Regions from separate parts of the Marinobacter sp. M-5 genome, predicted to be linked through region 1. Evidence: predicted binding sites of a transcription regulator. Region 1 holds the regulator's gene; each other region holds the start of a gene.
The links. Region 1 encodes sigma-54, which starts transcription at its own class of promoters, with help from an activator protein. Its sites were predicted from a motif close to ANTGGCATNNANNTTGCTNT; they were not measured.
Positions count from the first base shown of each region.

Region 1 (7,409 bases):
GCTCCAGCAGCTTTTTCTCGTTGCCAATCGCTTCCCGCAGCGATGTTTTGTCATCACTCAACGGATGCTTGCGTCGGGTGGCATGAAAGCGCTGAAGCAGGGATTGTTCGTCGGCGTCGAGGTAGATAATCTCAACGGTCACGCCTGTTTCCTGAAGCTGGCGGTAGATGGTCTCGAAATTCGACAGCTCACCGGCAAGATTGCGCGCGTCGATACTGACGGCCATTTTTCGCAACCGCCCCGGTGACGTACTGTGGCTGGTGGCCTCTGTGGTCAGTGGAAACAGCAGGCCGATGGGCAGGTTGTCGATGCAGTAAAAGCTCAGGTCCTCAAGGACATGTAACGCCGTGCTCTTCCCGGAGCCGGATCTGCCACTGACTATGATCAGTTTCATTGCCTGTTGCCTCTGCTGGAATGCGGTCAGTCGCTGCTTTGAGTCATTCGGCTGAAGAGCGCCGGGGCATCGCTGCACTGCCGCAGTTGATCACAGAAATTCCGGTCATTGAACTTCTCCGCCAGCTGGCTGAGCAGTTCGAGGTGTTCGCTGGTGGCCTCCTTGGGAACGATGAGGGCAAACACCAGGTCTACCGGCTGATTGTCGATGGCGTCAAAACTCACCCCGTCTTCCAGGGTCAGGAGCACACCGATCACCCGGTCAAGCCCTTCCAGGCGACAGTGAGGGATGGCAATGCCCTCGCCGATACCAGTGCTGCCAAGCCTTTCCCGGGAAATCAGATTGTTGAAGATCTGCGTTTCGCTGAGTGTGGCGTCCTGCTGGTTCACAAGCTCTGCAATAAATTCCAGAACCCGCTTCTTGCTGGACGCGGCCACCCGGCAAAGGGTCAGCTCCGGGGAAAGAATGGTTTCGATAGTCAGGGACGTGTCGCTCATGGATCGACTTTAGTTCCGTGAAGGTTTCCGTAAAAAAAAGGCTGCGGCACGTGTGTCATGCCGCAGCTCGATCAGGTTGAGTGCTGGTAAAGCAGTGCCCTAGCGAGCGCCGTTACCGTGCATGCGATCAACGTTCTTTTCCTTGTGCTTGAGGATCTGACGGTCCAGCTTATCGACCAATGCATCAATAGCGGCGTACATATCCTCACTCTCTGCCTTTGCGTGAATCTCACCACCGATGACATGGAGAGTTGCCTCCGCAAGCTGGCGCACCTTCTCAACTTCCAGTGTGACCTGGCAGTTGCTGATGTGATCGAAGTGGCGCTCGAGCTTTTCAAATTTGCCTGACACGTATTCTTTCAGGGAGGGAGTCAATTCTACATGGTGGCCTGAAATGTTGAGTTGCATAGGCGTCTCCTGTTGTCATCGTGCCCGCCCCGGATGAGGGGCTGACGGTGTGCCGGCGAATGTCCCACCGGCGGATCCTGTCGGGTCAAACCAGCCGCTTTCTCTCGTTGGATGGCGGAATGTGCATCGCCTCACGATATTTGGCTACTGTCCGTCTGGCTACCTTGATGCCCTGTTCTCCTAGCATGGCTGCAATTTTACTATCGCTCAATGGCTTTTTCGGAGTTTCTGCCGCAATCAGCTTCTTGATCATGGCACGGATTGCGGTGGAGGAACACTCTCCGCCCTCGTCGGTGCTGACGTGGCTGGAGAAAAAGTATTTCAGCTCGAAGATGCCGCGGGGGGTATGCATGTACTTCTGGGTGGTGACCCGCGAGATGGTGGACTCATGCATCTCCACCGCCTGGGCGATGTCGGACAGAATCAGCGGCTTCATGAATTCCTCGCCCTGATCGAGGAAGCCCTGTTGGTGCTCCACAATCCGCGTGGCGACTTTCAGCAGCGTCTCGTTGCGGCTTTGCAGACTCTTGATGAACCACTTGGCTTCCTGCAGCTGGTCGCGCAGGTAGGTGTTGTCGGCGCTGCTGTCAGCGCGCTTGATCAGCGAGGCGTAACTGGCGTTCACGCGGATGCGTGGCGCGATTTCCGGGTTCAGCTCGACGCGCCAGCGCTCATTGTGCTTGCGGACGATCACATCGGGGATGACGTAATCCGGCTCTGCCCGATCCACGGAATCTCCCGGGCGCGGGTTCAGACTGGTGATCAGTGTCAGGACATCCCGCAGCTGGTCTTCCTTGAGGCGGCTGCGGCGCAGCAGTTGCGCGTAGTCACGATTGCCCAGCAGGTTAATGTAATGGGTGATCACCAGGCGCGCCTGCGACAGCCAGGGTGTCTCGGGCGGCAGCTGGTTGAGCTGAATCAGCAGGCACTCCTGCAGATCACGGGCAAATACGCCGGGTGGGTCAAAGTGCTGCAGGCGATGCAGTACCGCTTCGACTTCGTCGAGCTCCAGCGGGTCGTCTTCGGTTTCGTCCAGCAGCCCGGAGTGAATCTCTTCAATGGGCGAGGTCAGATACCCACGCTCATCTACCGCATCCATCAGGGCATGGGCAATGGCCCGGTCCCGCTCGTTCAGAGGCGTGAGATTCAGTTGCCAATCCAGGTGATCCTGGAGGGTTTCCGCAGGAGAATTGCGGGTTTCGAAATCGCTGTCATTCTCGTCGTCGTTACGAGAGGCCGGAGCCGGGGCAGACTGGTAGATGTCGTCCCAGGCGGTGTCGACAGGCAGGTCGTCCGGAATGTTGTCGGGAATGTCGTTCTCGGATGCCCAGTCGGGACCGTTCTCGGATTCGTCCCAGTCACTGGCGGATTCGGCTGCAGCCGCAGTCTCCTCTACCTGGACCTGCTCGGCCTCGGTATCCCGTGCATCGTCATTCGCCTCCGGGGTGTCGTCGTCCTCCGGAGTCTCGAGCATGGGGTTGGAGTCCAGTGCCTGCTGGATCTCCTGTTGGAGGTCCAGCGTTGACAGCTGCAGAAGCCTGATCGCCTGCTGCAATTGCGGCGTCATGGTCAGGCTCTGACCCATTTTCAGCTGTAATGACGCTTTCATAACCATGGTTCAGAATCCGTCACCCGATCGCACCGGCCTTTTGTCTGGTTGCAAAAAATTCTATGTATGCTGGTCACTTGCCCGAACAAGCAAGTTCTTTGCCGAGTGTACTTGCTTGTCTTGTTCATGACAATTGGGGCCAGTATGACATCAGAGCCGGAACTCATTGCCGAGGTACACTTCTTTCACCTGTTGATTAGCGAGAATCTCGCTGGAATTGCCTGAGGCGATGATGTGGCCGCCGGAAACAATGTAGGCATTTTCGCAGATGTCGAGGGTTTCCCGCACGTTGTGATCGGTAATCAGCACGCCGATACCCTTGTCGCGCAGGTGGCGGATGATCTGCTTGATGTCGCTGACCGAGATCGGGTCGACCCCGGCAAAGGGCTCGTCCAGCAGAATGAACGCCGGCTCCATGGCCAGCGCGCGGGCGATTTCCACCCGACGCCGCTCGCCGCCGGACAGCGCCATGCCGACGCTGTCACGAATGTGGGTAATGTGGAACTCTTCCAGCAGTTCCTCCAGCTTGGCATCGCGGTCGGCCTTGCTGAGGTCCTTGCGGGTTTCCAGAATCGCCATGATGTTGTCGCGCACGGTCAGCTTGCGGAAAACCGACGCTTCCTGGGGCAAATAGCCGATACCCTTGCGGGCCCGGCCGTGCATGGGCAGGGGTGTGATGTCCTGGCTGTCGATGGTGATGCGGCCGTGGTCCGCCGGAACCAGCCCGACAATCATGTAGAAGCAGGTGGTTTTTCCGGCGCCGTTGGGGCCCAGCAATCCAACGATCTCGCCGCTGCGGATCTCCAGGGAGACGTCAATGACCACTTTCTTCTGCTTGTAACTTTTCGCCAGGTTACTGGCCCTGAGAACTGCCATCCGGATCCTGTGTGTTCTGGCGGCTGCGCGGCTGAATTACCATTTCCACTCGGCCGCTGCCATTGTTGTCGTTTGCGGCACCTTCGGCGGTGACCACTCGCTGGACGCTATCATAATGAATGATGTCGCCCCGGAACAGGTTGCCGTTCTGCTCGATGACCGCTTCTTTTTCAAACGTCAGCAGGCTTTCGGGTGCCGAATAGGTGATGTTCAGTGCTTTCGCATCGGTCTTGCCCTGGCCCTCTGTGGCAGCCTGCCGGTAGTGCGCAGGCTGGCCGGAGGCTTCGATGCGCTGCAGGCCGGTCTCATCCCGGTAGAGCACCACCCGGTCTGCGGTCAGTTCGGTCTCGCCCTGGGTCATCACCACATCGCCGGTGTAGGTGGCAATGCCCTTGCCGTCGTCGAGCCTGGCGTTATCCGCGTTGACGGTAATGGGTACATTGGAGTCCAGATTGAACGCCGCGGCGGAGCCGGCAAACAGCAGCGCTGCCAGCGTGGCGATGAGTTTACGGTTTGGCTTGTTGGCCAGGCTCATAGCGTCCTTCCACTTGTGAGTCGAGTTCGAGTATGCGGTCATCCAGCCAGCCCTTCATGCCGATTGCCCGGGTAACGCTGAAGGCATCGGTCAGCTCCACCGGTGCGTCGGTAAAGACCGTGCGGCTGCCGTTATCCAGCGTCAGTCGCGTGGTGGTCAGCGTCACCTGGCGGCCGCCTTCGGTGTTGCGAATGACATGAACGTTCCCCTCCAGCTCCAGCAGGTCGTTGTTGTCCTGCAGAACGCCTGAATTCGCGCTCAGTCGCCAGGGTTCGGTCTCGCCTTCGGTGAACAGTTGCGCCCGTGGCGACTCCATGGTGGCCAGATTGTCGGCTTCAAACTGTTCAATTCGCGGGCTTTCGAAGCGCGCGGTCAGCTTGCCGGTATCGTCGAATGACAGGTATCGGCCGTTGACCACGAAGCCGTCGGGTTCAGACTGGCCACGAAGGGCTGCCGCATCGATCGGTTGAACGGGTTCGTCACTCTGCCACATCAGTGCAATCAGGGCCACAACCGTACAGGCAAGCGCAACTCCCCGCAGCAGTGGATGATTGGCAAGCATCATGGTGGAGACGAGATTGCGGTTCATGCCAGCGTTATCCTCAGTGGGCCCGGGTGTAGGGCGCAAGGGTGCTGTCAAGCTCGCCGATGGCTGTCAGCAGCAGGTCACAGGCTTCCCTTACCGCGCCGCTGCCGCCGGCGGCCAGGGTGCACACATCGGCCTGCTCCCGTACCAGCCAGTAACCGTTGGGAACGGTAATGCCCAGGCCTGCGAAGCGAATGGCGGGCAGGTCGGGCAGGTCGTCTCCCATATACGCAATGGCCTCCGCTTCGATGCCCAGGGTGTCCGCCAGTTCCTGCAGTGCGATCTGCTTGTCTTCGCGCCCCTGCATCAGGTGCGGGATGCCCAGGTCGGTCATCCGCTTCAGGGTCAGGGGGGACGAGCGCCCGGTGATCACCGCCACGGTAATGCCGGCGGCCATCACCTGTTTGAGGCCGAGGCCGTCCAGGATATTGAAGCCCTTGAGCTCATCGCCGTTGGCACTGAAAAACAGCTTGCCGTCGGTCATGATGCCGTCGACGTCGAGTGCCAGCAGACGAATGTTGGCCGCTTTCTTCAGAAGTCTTGCCGGCCATTGTGGACGCAGGGATTCGGACATGCCAGGCACCTCAGATGACGCCTGCGCGCAGCAGGTCGTGCATATTGATGGCGCCGACCAGGTGGCCGTCTGCATCGGTGACCGGCAGCGCGTTGATTTTCAGCTCTTCCATGATGTTCAGGGCTTCCGCGGCCAGGTGATCGGCCTGAATGGTTTTGCCGTTGTGGGTCATCACGTCGCTGATGGGGGTGGTGTGCACGTCGATGGATTTATCCAGCGTCCGGCGCAGATCGCCGTCGGTAAATACTCCGGTCAGTTCACCGGCTTCATCCACAATGGTGGTCATGCCCAGCCCTTTGCGGGAAATCTCGAGCAGGGCGCCGCTGAGGGTTGTGTCGCCGGTAACCCGTGGAATCCGGTCGCCGGTGTGCATGATGTCGGAAACCCGCAGTAACAATCGCCGGCCGAGGCTGCCGCCGGGGTGTGAGAAGGCGAAGTCCTCGGCGCTGAAGCCTCGCGCTTCCAGCAGCGCCACGGCCAGGGCATCGCCCATGACCAGGGTGGCGGTGGTGCTGGAGGTGGGCGCCAGGCCGAGCGGGCAAGCTTCCAGTGCAACACTGACATCGAGATTGGCTACGGCCTCTTTGGCCAAAGTGGAATCCGCGTTGCCGGTCATGCTGATCAGCGGTGCGCCCATGCGGCGCAGTAACGGCAGGATGGTCACTACTTCACTGGTGTTGCCGCTGTTGGAGATGGCCAAGACCACGTCCTGACCGGTAATCATGCCCAGGTCGCCGTGGCTGGCTTCGCCCGGGTGTACAAAGAAAGACGGTGTGCCCGTACTGGCGAGGGTAGCGGCAATCTTGTTGCCGATGTGGCCGGACTTACCCATGCCGGTCACCACCACACGACCCTTACAGGCCATGATAACCTCGCAGGCCCGCACGAATTCGTCGTCGATGCGATCCGAAAGCGCGGCGATGGCGTCTTTTTCAATGTCGATGGCGCGGATGGCTGCGTCCCGGTATTTCTGCTCGATGTCGGCTGTGGGCTTGTTGCTGTTGCTCATGCTGGTTCCGGCTTGCACTCTGTCATCGTTGGGTTTCGTCGTGTTAGGGCCTTGTCGCCACAGGGGCTTGGTCATGTGGCGGGAGTATATCACTTCCCGTCGCTACGGGGCTTTTGTTCAGGGAATCTGATTGTTGCCATCAGGACATTTTATCTTGTGCAGATTGAGCTTCACCGCGGCTTCGCATAATGTTAGCCCACACTGAAAGGGACTGTTTATGGATTCAGGCGCCTACATAACCCTGAGGGACGTGGTTTTCAGCCGCTCGGGCCGACGCATTTTCGATGGTGTCAGTCTGGACATCCCCCGTGGCAAAATCACCGCCATCATGGGGCCCAGCGGCACCGGCAAGACCACGTTGCTGCGGCTGATCGGCGGCCAGCTCCGGCCGGATTCCGGCTCCATCGTGGTGGCCGGGCAGCCGGTTCCTCAGCTCAAGCGTAAGGCGTTGTACACGCTGCGGGAAAAAATGGGCATGCTGTTTCAGAGCGGCGCGCTGTTTACCGACCTGAGCGTTTTCGAGAACGTTGCCTTCCCGTTGCGCGTGCACACGGCGCTGCCGGAGGACATGATCCGCGACATCGTGCTGATGAAGCTCGAGGCGGTGGGGCTGCGCGGTGCGCGGCGTCTGATGCCGGCAGAGCTTTCCGGTGGCATGACCCGCCGGGTGGCCCTGGCCCGCAGTATCGCGCTGGATCCGGAGCTGATCATGTACGACGAGCCGTTCGCCGGCCAGGATCCCATCGCCATGGGCGTTCTGGTCAAGCTGATCCGGGACCTGAACCTGTCGATGGGGCTGACCAGTGTTCTGGTGTCACACGATGTGCCTGAGTCTCTCAGTATCTGCCACTACGCCTGCATTGTTGCCGACGGCCAGATCATCGGAGAGGGCACCCCCGAGGAACTCAGGCAGCACCCCTC
Region 1 is NZ_JAWJEK010000001.1:912,183-919,591, forward strand. Features, by position in the region: gene rapZ (RNase adapter RapZ) at 1-394, opposite strand, end outside; gene ptsN (PTS IIA-like nitrogen regulatory protein PtsN) at 421-891, opposite strand; gene hpf (ribosome hibernation promoting factor) at 991-1,299, opposite strand; gene R0125_RS04195 (RNA polymerase factor sigma-54) at 1,385-2,914, opposite strand; gene lptB (LPS export ABC transporter ATP-binding protein) at 3,059-3,784, opposite strand; gene lptA (lipopolysaccharide transport periplasmic protein LptA) at 3,762-4,319, opposite strand; gene lptC (LPS export ABC transporter periplasmic protein LptC) at 4,291-4,908, opposite strand; gene R0125_RS04215 (KdsC family phosphatase) at 4,922-5,479, opposite strand; gene R0125_RS04220 (KpsF/GutQ family sugar-phosphate isomerase) at 5,490-6,488, opposite strand; gene R0125_RS04225 (ATP-binding cassette domain-containing protein) at 6,706-7,409, shown strand, end outside.

Region 2 (7,409 bases), 840 kb from region 1:
AGAAACTGTGGGTTTTACCGTATTTGTCATTTGAGTCGGGTGCACCGTGTGAGCTCCGTCAGTCATCCCTGCAATAATGCAGGCGTTTGAAGGGTTTGTGTGGATGTTAGCAGAATTAGAAGGTATTACGGCGATTCCCTATGCGCAGATCGGGGTCATCGTCTAACCTATTATCAGATTGTTGTACAACACACGTCACTGAGCCGGGCTGTACGGTTATCGATACAACGGATTGGGGGAACATGGTGAGAATCCGTCAGGGTTTTGAGGAAAAATCACGGCTTGGTCTGCTGCTGGTCAATCGCGGATACCTCTCTGAGGGCCAATTGGAAAATGGTCTGCGCTTGCAGCGCGACACCGGGCAGCGTCTTGGTGAGGTGCTGGTGCAGGCAGGCTGGATCAGCGAGCGGGAGCTGCAGCGGGTTCTCAAGCACCAGTCCCGATACCGCAATGCCGCGGCGCTGTTTACCATGGTGACGTTACCATTCCAGCCTCTGGTCAGCTTTGCCGCCTACAGCGGAAGCGAGACGGCGTCCGCGAGTGAACAAGGGCCGGGGGAGCTCTATGCCCAGCCTGGGCTGTCGGCACTGGACGATGTCGAACTGGCCGCGATTGCCGGGCAGGGCGATCCCACATTGCTGCAGCGCATTGAATCCGTGTCACGTATGCCGGGGGCCGTGGACGAGGTAAAGGGCAAGAACCTGGCTGAGGGTGTGGATGTCATTGAAGGCATACGGCTGACCGCAAACATTTTTGTGCCGGTTCTCAATTTCCTGGATTCGGACCTGACCATTACCGGCGTGCATTACCGCAAGGACACGCCGCGCTATCAGGTGCGCAGCGATGGCGGTCTCGTGCTCGCATTCCCGGAACGGATAAAGCAGATCCGCATGGACAACATCCGCGTCAGCGGTGGGCAAACGCCGGCCTTTGGAAACGTCAGTATTAACGACATCCGCTTTCATCCGGATTCTCGGATGACCATCTACACCCGCTGACCGACACGACACCTTCAACCGGCGCCGCGTCTGTTGCGGCTGATCAAAGTGTGATCAGGCGCTGGCGAGAATGGTCCGGTCAGACAGGCCGGTCTGTTCCCCATGGGAGCCATAGAGCTTCTGTTGGCTGCTGGCTCCCCGGAAAATGTCGGTCAGCCGGGTCAGGCGTTTTTGCAGGTGGCTGATGACGCGGCCGTTGTTCTGGTTGAGTTCCTGGCAAAAGGTCAGGCGTTCATTGGCTTCCGCCCACAGGGTAGCCAGCTCCGTCAACCCGGCACTGCGGATAAAACGGGATGGTGCGCCGCTTTCAGGCCGGTAGCCCATCGCTACCAGGTGATGGATCTTCTGCTTGGCGCGATCACGTATCGCTTGCAGGATCGCGTTCTTTTCCCCGGTCAGGGATTGGAGAGATGGCATGTCTGTGGTTGAAAGGCAGGTTTGCTCCTGCTCCAGCAGTTCCGCCAGGTTCTGAAGCTGGCGGATATCCTGAGACAGAAGGTCTTTCAGTTCATCGATTGCGGCCATGATTTACTCACCCGAAAATGCTTTCATCCATCTCAAGCATTTTCTGGGCCAGCTTTTCAGCGTCAATCTTGTAAGAGCCGTCAGCCAGGGCTGCACGAATCTGTTCGATGCGGTCGTCATCCATCTCGGGGTAATCACCGAGCTTCTGCTCCAACTGCTTCAGGTTCTTCGCCTGACTGCTCAGATTCACGTTCTCACCGCGAGCGTCCGATGCCTGCCCCTTCGCCTGTTCAGGCGATGCTGGCTGGGTGTTCTGCGTGGAGGCAGACTTGTCGGCCGTGGTTCTCTGGGTGTTGACCTGGCCGGGGCCAATTCCATTAAAGTCAACTGACATATCGGTACCTGCTTACCTTGTTAGCTGTCCAACGACAGCATTCGCGAATTTTATACTTGCGTATCGGCGGCCCGTTGCAAAACTTTAGGATTTTTTTTGCGCTGACAAAAGAATTTTCGTTAGTGTGCGGCTTTACCGTCGGCAAGGTCTTGCCGCTTGCGGAAAAGGCCCTCCGCTGATCACATAGGTATTTCGACCTGGCCCGGCGCTGTAACCCGGGCTTTTACGGTGCGTGACGATGACAGGTTCTCTACCAGAACCTGGTCGCCGACGCTGGCGTCCGCGAGGGCCTTGCCCCGGGAGTTCACTGAAAAATTGCCGCTTCGGGCGGTGATCATAACATGGTCACCCCGTGCGACAGCCGCAGGAGCGGAGAGAAGGTCCGGCGTCATGAGTGTGCCGGTGTTCACTCCGCGCCGCATTTCCATCCCGACAAGCTGATCCGGATCGGTAATAACGCCGCGGCGCGTTGCATTGACGGTGACCCGCTCGGCTTTAATCAGGCCGCTTGTCACTTTTTCGCCTCGCGCCAGAGGGCGCGCAGCGACGAGGCCATCACCGTCGATGGTGACCGTGGTGTTCAGAAACATCCGCCAGGGGCGATCACCGCTGCAGGCGACCTGAAGGGTTGGCTGTGTAGTTTTCCACACGTCACTGCTGAAACTGACCGCCAGTGGCCTGTTGCAGGTAGCGAGGGCCAGCCGGCTGTCCAGCCGACCGGTTTTGTAGGCCACAGCAAAGCCACGCTTTTCCTGTTCAGCGCTGAACGCGTTCAGAAAGCCGTTCGCGGCGCGCTTGATCTGGGCGGCCGTGGTGTTGGCCGCCTGCAGTTCGGGTGACGCTGAAGCCAGCATTGCCATGGCCAACGTTGCGACAAAAATCGTGGTGCGCATAAGCAGTAGTTTGTCCTATGCTATCGGTATTGAGGCAAAAAACCGGCCCGTCCTTCAGGATTCCGGCTGGCTGCCGTTAATCGTATTTAGCGAGTCAAAAAACCGGCGATCCTTGGCGTTTAGACCGGCAATGACAAAAAATCAGCAAAATACATGCCGGTATCAAGTGGCAGTTTCGGGAGAGACGCAATGGCAGGGGTACTCGATAGTGTTAATCAGCGGACGCAGCTGGTAGGGCAGAATCGCCTGGAGCTGCTGCTGTTCCGCCTTCGTGGCCGGCAGATGTACGGCATCAACGTTTTCAAGGTCAAGGAAGTGTTGCAATGCCCCAGGTTGTCGTCGATTCCCAACAGCCGCAGCATGGTGCGGGGCGTTGCCCATATCCGTGGTGAAACCATTCCCATCATTGATCTGGCCATGTCGATACGGATGCCGGGTATCCCGCAGGAGGAGCTGGCCACCAGCTTCGTGATCATCACGGAATACAATCGTAAAATTCAGGGCTTCGTGGTGGCAGGCGTAGACCGGATTATAAACATGAATTGGGAAGACATGCTCCCACCACCGAAGGGCGCCGGCACGGAGATTTACCTGACCGCCGTCACGAAAGTTGACGACAAACTAGTAGAAATCATTGACGTAGAAAAGATTCTTGCAGAAGTTTCTCCGCTGAAGGATGATGTGTCCGAAGAAATTCGTACCAGAAGCGCGCAACGGGTTGCCGGGCATCTTCCGGTGTTGGTGGTAGACGATTCCTCGGTGGCCCGCCGGCAGATCGAGCGCTGCCTGACAGCCATCGGCATGGAGGTAATCACCCGTGATGACGGTAAGCAGGCACTGGATTATCTGAAGCAGATCACCGCGGACGGATCAAAAGCCAGCGACCACCTGTCGTTGATGATTTCGGATGTCGAAATGCCGGAAATGGATGGCTACACCCTGGTGACCCGTTGTAAGAGTGATCCGGCCATCCAGGATATCTTTATCATGCTCCATACCTCACTCAGTGGAGTCTTCAACACCGCGATGGTACAGAAGGTGGGTGCAGATGTGTTCATGGCCAAGTTCAGTGCTGATGAGCTGGCAGAGAAAGTGATGGAGATCATCGACAGGGAATAGATTGTGCCCCTGACGTCCTTTGTTTCACCTGACGCAGAGATTCAATGAAAGCGGACATTACGCCACAGGAATATGAGGCCTTTAAAACGTTCCTGCAGGATGCGTGCGGCATATTGCTTGGTGAGAACAAGCAGTATCTGGTGAAAAGCCGCCTGCGCCGAATTCTCGAGGAAAACCAGCTCACGACCCTGGGTGAATTGCTGGACCGGCTGAAACGGTCCGGCCGCAGCAACCTGCGGGAAGTGGTCATTGATGCGATGACCACTAATGAAACGCTCTGGTTTCGTGACAACCATCCCTTCCGCATCCTTCAGGACAAACTGCTTCCGGAATTCGCCGAGCGTCAGTCGCTCCAGCCCCTCAGAATGTGGTCTGCCGCAAGCTCAACGGGGCAGGAGCCCTATTCGGTTGCAATGATCATTGAAGAGTTCCGGCGGCAGCGACCGGGGAAGCTCAGGGATGTGAAAATCACCGCCACCGACATATCCAAAAGCGTTCTGGAGGTGGCCCGCAAGGGCGAATACGAGATGATCGCGATCGGACGCGGGTTGTCTACCGAGCGGCAGAAGCAGTTTTTTACGCCTTCTCCCAGTGGTGGATGGCAGATCCGGCCCCAGATCAAGAGCATGGTCGAGTTCAAGGAACTGAACCTGCTTGAGCGGTACATGCTGGGGAAGTTTGACGTTGTGCTGTGCCGGAACGTGCTGATCTACTTCTCGGCGGAACTGAAGAAAGACATCCTCACTCGCATCCACGCCACCCTGAATCCTGGCGGCTATCTGATTCTCGGTGCGTCCGAGTCATTGAATGGCCTGCCGCATCTCTACGAAATGGTGCAATGCCACCCGGGAATCATTTACAGGAAGAAATAAGCCATGCCTCTGAATGTCTGGGTACTGGTGGCCGCTCAAGCGCTGGCGATGTGCACTGCGCCTTTCGTCGTTTTCATCGGGAGTATTCAGGGGCGGCTGTTGGCCCCGTCGATCGAGTACGCGACGCTGCCGGTCGGCCTCGTTGTGGTCGGCACCGTGCTGGCGATCAAACCCGCTACCTGGCTCATGGAACGCGTTGGCCGCAAGCAGGTAATGCTGCTGGGAGCGGTTATGGGCATTCTGACGGGGTTGCTCGGTACCCTGGCGTCCTGGCAGGGATCGTTTCCATTGCTGTGCCTCGCCGCCGTAATCGGCGGCACCGGGCTGGCCGTGGTTCATCAATACCGATTTGCGGCGATGGAGTCGGTGCCCACCGAACTTGCCGGTTCCGCCGCTGCCCGGGTGTTGCTGGGCGGGTTGGTGGCGGCCTGGCTGGGGCCGGAAATTGCGGGCATTGGCAGCGGCCCGGATGAGGCGTTTCCCTTTCTGACCAGTTGGTTTGGCCTCGCGATCGTTCAGGGCGTTGCGCTGATAATTCTGGCAGCAGGCTACCGTGCCCGGGGAGAGCTGGTTCGTGAATCCCAGCCCGGGGGCGGCAGACCTTTGCCCGAGGTGCTGGCCAATCCGCTGGTCTGGGCCGCGATCAGCGCAGCGGCCATTGGCTATGCGGTAATGAGCTTTATCATGACTGCGACACCGCTTAGCATGACCGAGTCAGTCGGGCACGATTTTGACGATGCCAAACGGGTCATTCAACTCCACATCATGGCCATGTACCTGCCGTCATTGATCAGTGGCTGGTTGATCCGTGTCGTGGGTCTGCCGCTGATGATGACTGCCGGGCTGCTGGCCTGCCTTGGTTGCGTATTGCTGGCCGCCAGCGGCATCAGTTTCCACCATTACCTCAGCGCCTTGGTGTTACTGGGTATTGGCTGGAATTTCCTGTTTGTGGGCGGGACAACCCTTTTGCCCAGGGGGTACAGGGAGTCGGAGCGGTTCCGGGTTCAGGGTTTGAATGACATGCTGGTATTCGGCGCCCAGGCGACGGCGGCGCTGTCTGCGGGCGCCGCGCTGAGCTGGCTGGGCTGGGGCGGGCTGGTCATGTTGGCTGTGCCATTCCTCGTGCTTCATGGTGTACTGATGATCTTCTGGCTGACCCGTGCACGTACGCCTGAGATTGCTGACTGAAGGAGAGCGCAATGCTGATAGATCTGGATGGCATGGCACCACAAGATGCCTATCACCTGCTGACGCAAACGGTGATTCCGCGGCCTGTGGCGTGGGTGCTGAGCGAGAACCCCGAGGGCGACTACAACCTGGCGCCATTCTCGTTTTTTACGCCGATCACCAGTAATCCGCCACTGCTGATGATTTCCGTTGGCAGGAAGCCGGGGGAGGGTGTGTCCAAAGATACCCGGGTCAACATTGAAGCGCGCAAGCATTTTGTGGTTCACATCGCCCATCGCGGTCTTGCGTCTGCCGTGACCGAATCGTCCCGTTCGCTACCCCATGGTGACTCCGAACTCGCTAATCTTGACCTGGAACTGGCTGACTTTGAGGGCGCTGAGCTGCCTCGCCTGAAGGATTGTCACGTCGCATTTGCGTGTGAGCTTTACGAGATCAAGGAGATTGGCGAAGCGCCCCAGTCACTGGTGTTCGGAAAGGTGACGCGGGTATGGGTGTCCGATGACGTTATCCGCCACGATAACAAGAACCGAATGACCTTCGACGGTGCCACTATCGACCCGATCGGACGTCTCGGGGGCAGTGAATACGTCACATTCGGAGAGGTTTTCAAGATACCCCGGCCCTCCTGACGTCCGGCGGGTCAGTGACCTGCCGGTTCCGCGAGTAAATGACCGGTCTTCACCCAGATGACCGTTTCCTGATCGACAAACGGGTGGTGCTGACTGAGGTGAGGGCTTCGTAACCAGGTGCCCTCCGGGTAGCGACCGTGCTCATCGCAAAACTCGCCGGAAAGGACGAAGATTTCTTCACCACCAAAATGCCTGTGAGGTTGAAATACCTCGTTGGCTGGCCATTTTACCAGAGCCACATGCTCGTGCTCGAATCCGTGGAGCGGCATCACCTGCAGGCCTCCGATGCCCGGAAGCCAGGGTGTTGTGTTGGTATCAATCCGCACGGTGGCCAGGTCCCGCGGATCAAACTGGTGAAGCTTGACCAACAGGGAGCAGCCGTCTTTGCTGAACGGGGCGTGACCGGTGCCCGGTGGATTACGCAGATAGGTGCCCGCGGGATAATCGCCGGTCTCATCGGAAAAGACACCGTCCAGAACGAGGATCTCTTCCCCCAGAGGGTGCTCGTGGCGCTTGAATGAGGCGCCGGGCTCATAGCGCACCACGCTGGTGGCGTGTCCTCGCTCTGCCTCTTCCCGCGCGAGGGGTTTGCGCAGAACGCCGCCGGCCGGGCTGGGCACCCATTCCTGTTCGGCGGTCCTGACCACAACCCTGCGGGAAAAATCCATGTTAAGCATCGTAACCCCTATGGCAACTGTGGTTTCCAGCGACAGACTACGTCGGTAACCGGCAGGCGGATGTTTCTACTTGATCAGCGCCTGTATGTTCCTGAATTGCGGGTGTTGGCAGTGACGCATCCATTCGAACGCCACCATTTCCACGGTAACGATCCGGGCACCGCTTTCGCTCAG
Region 2 is NZ_JAWJEK010000001.1:1,753,297-1,760,705, reverse strand. Features, by position in the region: gene R0125_RS08080 (peptidylprolyl isomerase) at 1-30, opposite strand, end outside; gene R0125_RS08075 (pilus assembly protein PilB) at 246-998, shown strand; gene R0125_RS08070 (flagella synthesis protein FlgN) at 1,053-1,523, opposite strand; gene flgM (flagellar biosynthesis anti-sigma factor FlgM) at 1,531-1,857, opposite strand; gene flgA (flagellar basal body P-ring formation chaperone FlgA) at 2,037-2,750, opposite strand; gene R0125_RS08055 (chemotaxis protein CheV) at 2,940-3,869, shown strand; gene R0125_RS08050 (protein-glutamate O-methyltransferase CheR) at 3,914-4,741, shown strand; gene R0125_RS08045 (MFS transporter) at 4,745-5,929, shown strand; gene R0125_RS08040 (flavin reductase family protein) at 5,941-6,558, shown strand; gene R0125_RS08035 (cupin domain-containing protein) at 6,570-7,235, opposite strand; gene R0125_RS08030 (isochorismatase family protein) at 7,302-7,409, opposite strand, start outside.
Region 2: a site for sigma-54 is predicted at 2,892-2,911, ahead of flgA (flagellar basal body P-ring formation chaperone FlgA). Genes of this name have one in related genera too.

Region 3 (7,409 bases), on a different contig from region 1:
GCGTTGTCAGCGTGTTCGGAGTCTCCGCCGTCTTCCGGTTTTGCCGGGCTGGGTGAGCAGGCGGATGCGGGCGAGTTTGCCCAGCCTGCACCCGGGGACCGGCTACGTTTTCCGGAAGACTTCGGCCCTCACCCACGCCATCGCATTGAATGGTGGTATCTGACCGCTAACCTCACCACTGATCAGGGTGAACCGCTGGGACTGCAATGGACTCAGTTTCGCCAGGCTCTGGTGGCCCGCGACGCCGATGCACCGGCGCCCGCCGCCAACCGTTGGCCCATGGAGGCGGGCTGGATGGCCCACGCCGCCGTGTCTTTCCGGGAACAGCACGGGTTCGCGGAAAAGCTGGCCCGGGGTGATATCGGGCAGGCCGGCGCCACGGCCGAGCCGTTCAACGTGTGGCTGGATGACTGGCACTTGCAGGCCCTGGAAGAAGGGCAATGGCGCTTGCAGGTCAATGGTGAGGGGTGGTCTTACGATCTGCGGTTAACAGTGCAGCGAGAGCCGGTTGCCCATGGCGACCATGGGTTCAGCGCCAAATCCGCCAGTGGCGAGGGCTCGATGTATTTCAGCCTGGTGAATCTGGCGATTGCCGGTGAGGTAACACTAAACGGAGAGGTTCACCGGGTGTCCGGGCTCGGCTGGTTTGATCGGGAGTGGAGCAGTCAGTTTCTGAAAGCCGGCCAGCAGGGTTGGGACTGGTTTGCACTGCATCTGGACGGTGGCTACAAGCTTATGGCGTTTCGCCTGCGCGAGGACGAAGGCGCGTTTGTATCCGGTAGCTGGATCAACGCCAACGGCGACGTGGAATCGCTGGGCGCTGGTGACCTGTTGCTGGAACCGGCCGGTTGGCAGACATCGCAACATGGCAGAGTGCCGGCGCAGTGGCGGTTGCGCATTCCACCGCATGAGGTGGATCTGCTTATCGAAGCACCCGCAGGTGACTATTGGAACAATGGGCTTTTCCCCTATTGGGAGAGCCCGGTGTCGGTCACCGGTTCCCACGGTGGTGTGGGTTACATGGAACTGACGGGCTACGGCGGCTGAGGGCCGCCGGCAACGCCCACCAAGCCGTGCGCCTCACCTTACCCGGGGCGGCTGAAGGCCTTCAATCAACGCCTGAATGCCCTGGTGCCATTGCTGGCGGAGCTGATGAAAGTAGTCATCGTATTCACCGACCCGGTCTGTAAAGCAGGGCTTAAGCTCGTCGTTGCGGTAGATCGCCACATCAATGGGCATCCCCACCGACAAATTGCTTTTCATGGTTGAGTCGAAGGAGATCAATGCACACTGATAGGCCCGGTCGAGAGAGGATTGGTAGCTCACCACCCGGTCCAGTATCGGTTTACCGTACTTGGATTCGCCAATCTGGAAATACGGCGTTTCTACCGTGGCTTCAATGAAGTTGCCTTCGGGGTAGATGTTGAACAGTCTGGACTCTTCACCGCTTATCTGGCCGCCGAGAATCAGCGAGCAGCTGAAATCCACGTGATTGATCCTGCCATCAGGGTTGTCACGGTGGACCACTTCGCGAATGGTTTTGCCTACAATCTCGGCCGTTTCAAACATCGACGTGGTGGAAAACACATTGGGTTCTTCGGAACCCGCGCGCTTCTCCAGCAGGCTGATCACACTCTGGCTGGTGGCCAGATTGCCAGCAGACAGGATGACCAGTTCCCGCTCGCCCGGCTGCTCGAACACATGCATTTTACGGAAGGTGGAAATCTGGTCAAAGCCCGCGTTGGTGCGGGAATCGGATGCGAACACCAGGCCATCGGCCAGGCGCATCGCCACGCAGTAAGTCATGGGGGCTGCCCTCGGGTCGTCGGAATCCGCCCAGTGTAATCCTTTCTGCGAGGAAAACATGATTTGGCGTGTGTGTTTTCAAAGCTTTTTGTTACTGGCCATCACCGGCCAGGGTCACCCAGGCGCGAGTGTGCAGGTTTTCCATGCCGCCGCCACTGCGGATGCCGCGCACCGGTGCGGCGTCGCGATAATCCAGTCCCGTCGCCAGTTTGATGTGACTCTCTGCCACATTGAGCAGATTGACCACATCAAAGGTGTGCCAGTTGTGACCCAGCCAGGCCTCAGCCCAGGCGTGGGTGGAGAGGTGGTCTTCGCTGAACGTGTGGATGTAGCCACTGACGTAGCGCACGGGCACCCCGATGTGGCGGCAGCAGGAAATGAAGATGTGGGTATGGTCCTGGCACACGCCGGCTTTCTGTTTGAAGGCCTCGGCTGCAGTGTGGGTGACCTTGGTGGCACCGGGCATGAACTCGATGTGCTCCAGAATGCGGTTCATCATCCTCACCAGGCTGCGCTTGTTCGGTGAGAACTGGCTGGCGAACGCCTTGATGGCTTTGTCTGCCTCGGTTAGCGGGGTGTGGCGCAGGAAGACCGCCGGCGGAAACGGGGAATCGTCCCTGGTCAGCGGTTTGCCGGTCAGGTCCACTATGCCTTCGGCGGTGAGGGTGATCTCGGAGACCGCTTTGTCCATGGTCATCACCGTCACCAGGTTACCGAAACCGTCGGTCATCTGGCTGGTTTCGCCGGGGGTGGTGAGATGCCATTCCAGTATTTTCTGCTGCGGTGTGTTGCGGGGTGTCAGGCGCAGGTACTGAATGCCGTTGTGCATGGGCGCATCGTAGGTGTAGGTCGTGTCATGGCGGATGTTCAGTTTCATTGTTACCACCCCATGTAGTCTTTCTGGATCTGGCCGGTGATGCGCTGGATACGTGCCAGAAAATCGGTCAGATACTCGTGAAGCCCGCGTTCCTCGATGTACTCGCGGTCGCCGAAACGGATGTTGGCGTACAGGCTGGTGGCCAGGCGCCGTGCACGGCGCGCCTCGCCGCTCTCGATCTGCTCCAGCAAGTCGGAGATTTCCTGCAGGCAGGCGTGCAGAGAGCGGGGCACGTCCCGCTTGAGGATCAGCAGTTCCGCCACGTTCATCGGTTCGATGTTGTGTCCGTAGGTATTCTGGTAAGCCTCGAAAGCTGCCAGTGAGTGCAGCAGAGCTGTCCATTCAAAGAACGACTGGGTCGGGTGGCCCTCCAGGGATTTGGTGGCCATGCGATGGCGAATATCCAGCACCCGCGCGGTGGTGTCTGCCCGCTCGATAAAGGTGCCCAGGCGCAGGAAATTGAAGGCGTCGTTGCGCAGCAAGGTGCCGTAGGCAGCCCCCCGGAATACGTTTGATCTCTCACGAGTCCAGTCAAATACCCGGCTGGCGCTGGATTCGGTCACGCCCTTCTTGCGTAATTCCTTGAGTTCCATCCATGCCAGGTTGATGCTTTCCCACACGTCTGCCGACAGGTTACCGCGCACGTGCAGGGCATTGTCACGGGCGCTGCCGATGATGCTGAACACACTGGCGGGGTGGCGATCGTCCAGCAGCAGGAAGTCGATCAAGTTCTGGGGGGTGGTCTCCTTGTACAATTCCTGAAACACCGCCTGGGTGCCGGTGACCAGCAAGGGTACCGAGAGCTGCTCTTCGCGATCTTCTGGCACATCGATGAGTGCCATGGTGAGGCTGACATCCAGCAGGCGGGCCTGGGTTTCGGCTCGTTCCAGGTAGCGGGCCATCCAGAACAGACTTGATGCGGCACGGCTCAGCATGGGTCGTCCTCCAGTACCCAGGTGTCTTTGGTGCCACCCCCCTGGGACGAATTTACAATCAGTGAGCCTTCTTTCAGCGCCACTCGGGTAAGCCCCCCCGGTACCATTTGCACCTTTTTGCCAGAGAGCACGAACGGGCGCAGGTCGAGATGCCGGGGCGCCACGCCCTGATCAACGAAGGTGGGGCAGGTAGACAGGCTCAGCGTGGGTTGGGCGATGTAGTTGTCGGGCCGGGCTTTCAATAGCGAACGGAAGTGGCTGAGCTCTTTCTTGCTGGCCATAGGTCCGATGAGCATGCCATAACCGCCGGCCCCCTGAGTTTCCTTGACCACCAGATCCGCGAGATTGTCGAGGATGTAACTGAGATCCTTGGGTTTCCTGCCCTGCCAGGTGGGTACGTTTTTCAGGATTGGCTCTTCGCCCAGATAGAAGCGGATCATGTCCGGGACAAAGGGGTAGATGGCCTTGTCGTCGGCAACGCCGGTGCCCATGGCGTTGGCCAACACCACATTGCCGGTGCGGTAGGCGGCATAGAGCCCCGGTACGCCGAGCATGGAGTCGGGGTTGCCGGCCAACGGGTCGAGGAAGTCGTCGTCGACCCGGCGGTAGATCACATCCACCTGCTGGGGCCCCACGGTGGTTTTCATGTAGACCCGGTTCTGGCGAACGAACAGGTCCGCCCCTTCCACCAGTTCAATACCCATTTGCCGGGCCAGGAACGCGTGTTCGAAGTAGGCGCTGTTGAAGCGGCCCGGGGTGAGTACGACCACTGTGGGGTCGGGTTTCAGGGAGGCGGCGCGCAAGGTTTCACCAAGCAGTGCCGGGTATTGCTCCACCGGCGCAACCGGCGCCTGTGCGAACAGCTCGGGGAACAGGCGCATCATCATGCGGCGATTTTCCAGCATGTAAGACACACCGCTGGGGCACCGCAGGTTGTCTTCCAGCACGTAGAAGTCGCCGTCGCTATGGCGGATCAGGTCAATGCCAGCAATGTGGGAGTACAGATTGCGGGGCAGCTTCAGGTTCTGCATGCCGGGCTGGTATTGGGGATTGGCGAAGACCTGCTCGGCGCTGATCACCCCGGCACGGATAATATCGAAATCGTGGTAAATGTCGAACAGGAACCGGTTCAGCGCCTGAACCCTCTGGCGCAGTCCGGCTTGCAGGCGCTGCCAGTCGCTGGCGGAGATCACCCTCGGGATCAGGTCGAAGGGGATCAACCGGTCAGCACCCTGATCTTCGCCATACACGTTGAAGGTGATGCCCAGGCGCTGAAAGAGGACATCCGCCTCACGGCGCTTTTCGGCCAGCATGGCTTCTTCCGACTGCATGAGCCAGTTTTCCAGTACCCGGCAGCTTGGGCGTACCCGGTTATTCTCGTCGAACAGCTCGTCGTAGATACCCTCGGGCGGGGTTTGAATCAGCATAACCATGAACCTCTCCTGAACACGCCCCTCACCGGATGTGAAGAGTCGATATCCAGCTGTTCCGTTATAAAAGAAACAGCAAAAGGCAGGCCATCCTGGTTGAAAGTGTAAAGTTTCTGGCCGGAAGGCTCGGATTAAGCAAAGGTCAGGGGGAGGGCAGTGTCAATTCCGGGGGAAGGGGAAGGTGAGTTCACAGGGAAAGTGGAGGGTGAAGCGGTGGAGTGCCAGCCGCTGTTTGCGCGGCTGGCACTTACGGTTTATTCCTGTGAGGTAGAGCCAATCTTGTGGATGCTGACATCCGCCCCGTTGAATTCTTCTTCCTCGCTCAGGCGCAGGCCGGAGAGGGCTTTGACGATGCCGTAGACGATCAGGCCGCCCACGAACGCCACCAGTACACCGGCAACAGAGCCGACAATCTGAGACATCAGGCTGACGCCACCAAGACCCCCGAGGGCTTCCTGGCCAAAGATGCCGGCCGCGATAGCGCCCCACACGCCGCACACCCCGTGCAGTGGCCACACACCCAGTACATCGTCCAGGCGTTCGATTTTGGCCTGGGCCCATTCGAACAGGTAAACGAAGATGGCACCGGCAATGCCGCCGGTGATCAGCGCACCAACGGGGTGCATCAAGTCCGAGCCCGCGCACACAGCGACCAGGCCGGCCAGTGGGCCGTTATGGATGAAGCCCGGGTCTTTGCGGCCAGCCAGCATGGCGACCAGCACACCACCGACCATGGCCATCAGACTGTTTACGGCGACCAGGCCGCTGATGCCGTCGAGGGTTTGCGCTGACATCACGTTAAAGCCGAACCAGCCCACGGTCAGAATCCAGGCACCGAGGGCCAGAAACGGAATGTTGGAGGGGGCAAAGGCCACCACCCGGCCATTGCGATAGCGCCCGTTTCGGGCACCCAGCAGCAGAACCGCCGCCAGAGCGATCCAGCCACCCACAGCGTGCACCACAACAGAGCCGGCAAAGTCATGGAAACTTGCACCAAACTGGCTCTCAAGCCAGGCCTGGAAGCCGTAGTTGCCATTCCAGATCATGCCCTCGAAAAACGGGTACACAAACGCCACGATTAACGCCGACGCGATCAGCATCGGGTAGAACTTTGCCCGCTCGGCAATGCCGCCGGACACAATGGCGGGGATGGCGGCGGCAAAGGTCATCAGGAAGAAGAATTTGACCAGATCGTAGCCGTTGGCGGCGGTCAGTTCAGCGGCGCCGGCCATGAAGTGGCTGCCGTAGGCAATGTAGTAACCGACAAAGAAATAGGCCACGGCGGACACGCCGAAGTCGGTCATGATCTTCACCAGGGCGTTTACCTGGTTCTTGTGGCGCACCGTGCCCACTTCCAGAAAGGCGAAGCCGGCGTGCATGGCCAGTACCATGATGGCACCGATCAGAATGAACAGCGTGTTGGAGCTGTCGGTCAGGGTTTGTACTGCACTCGTGATGTCCACGGGTTTTGCTCCTGATAGATGAATTGGCTGCCGTTTGTCGGGCAACGTGTGCATGAATGGAGTGCACAGCAAGCAAGAGGTGTTCCAAAACAATGCATTTTGAGGGCGGAGGGGTGGTTGCGGGATAAAGTGCCATCGTTAAGCGCACATTATCCGATGAAAGCGCACTACGAAGGTGCGCTTAAGGCGTAATCGCACCAAAATGGATTGGCTTGGTTACCAGTTCAAGGTCTCGGGTGAGGTGCTGTCGGACTCGATGTCGAGGGCGGTGTCAGGGCCTGCGGATTCCGAGCGGATGAGCTCCCTCAGGCGAATTTCCTGCTCCTGCATGGGCTCGGAGAGATCGATGATGATTTCGACCCGACGGTTGCTGGCGCGGTTGTCTGCGGAGGTGTTCGGCACCCTGGGTTCTGTATCGGCCAGGCCGGTTACGGCGATCCGCGCCGGCTCAACATAATTCTGTGCCAGCAGCACGTTGGCAACGGCCGCGGCTCTGGCCGCTGAGAGGTCCCAGTTGCTGTAAAAACGCTCCGTGCGAATGGGAACGTCATCGGTGTGACCCTCAATGGTCAGTTTGCCGGGAATATCCGCGAGGATCTTTGCCATGTCCAGCAGCAGCCCCTCAAACTCCCAGGTCAACTGAGCAGAACCGGATGGAAACGAGCCTTTTTCCTCCACGCGAATGACAATACGGCGCTGGTCCTGGCTGACATTGATGCGGCCATCGATGATGGCAGGTTCCAACACTTGCAGAATCCGGTCTACGGTCTCCTTCATCCGGTCTTCAATCGCCGCCTCCACCGCCTGGTCCGTCGGGCTTGTCAGGGTCTGGAGTTCCGGCTTCTGATCGGTTGTGATCTGTTTGACCTCGTCAAGCACCGTCGGCTCTGGCGGAGCG
Region 3 is NZ_JAWJEK010000002.1:340,123-347,531, reverse strand. Features, by position in the region: gene R0125_RS10965 (lipocalin-like domain-containing protein) at 1-1,047, shown strand, start outside; gene R0125_RS10960 (proteasome-type protease) at 1,081-1,806, opposite strand; gene R0125_RS10955 (transglutaminase family protein) at 1,898-2,683, opposite strand; gene R0125_RS10950 (alpha-E domain-containing protein) at 2,686-3,618, opposite strand; gene R0125_RS10945 (circularly permuted type 2 ATP-grasp protein) at 3,612-5,045, opposite strand; gene R0125_RS10940 (ammonium transporter) at 5,303-6,511, opposite strand; gene R0125_RS10935 (flagellar motor protein MotB) at 6,728-7,409, opposite strand, start outside.
Region 3: a site for sigma-54 is predicted at 5,121-5,140, ahead of R0125_RS10945 (circularly permuted type 2 ATP-grasp protein). Genes of this name have one in related genera too.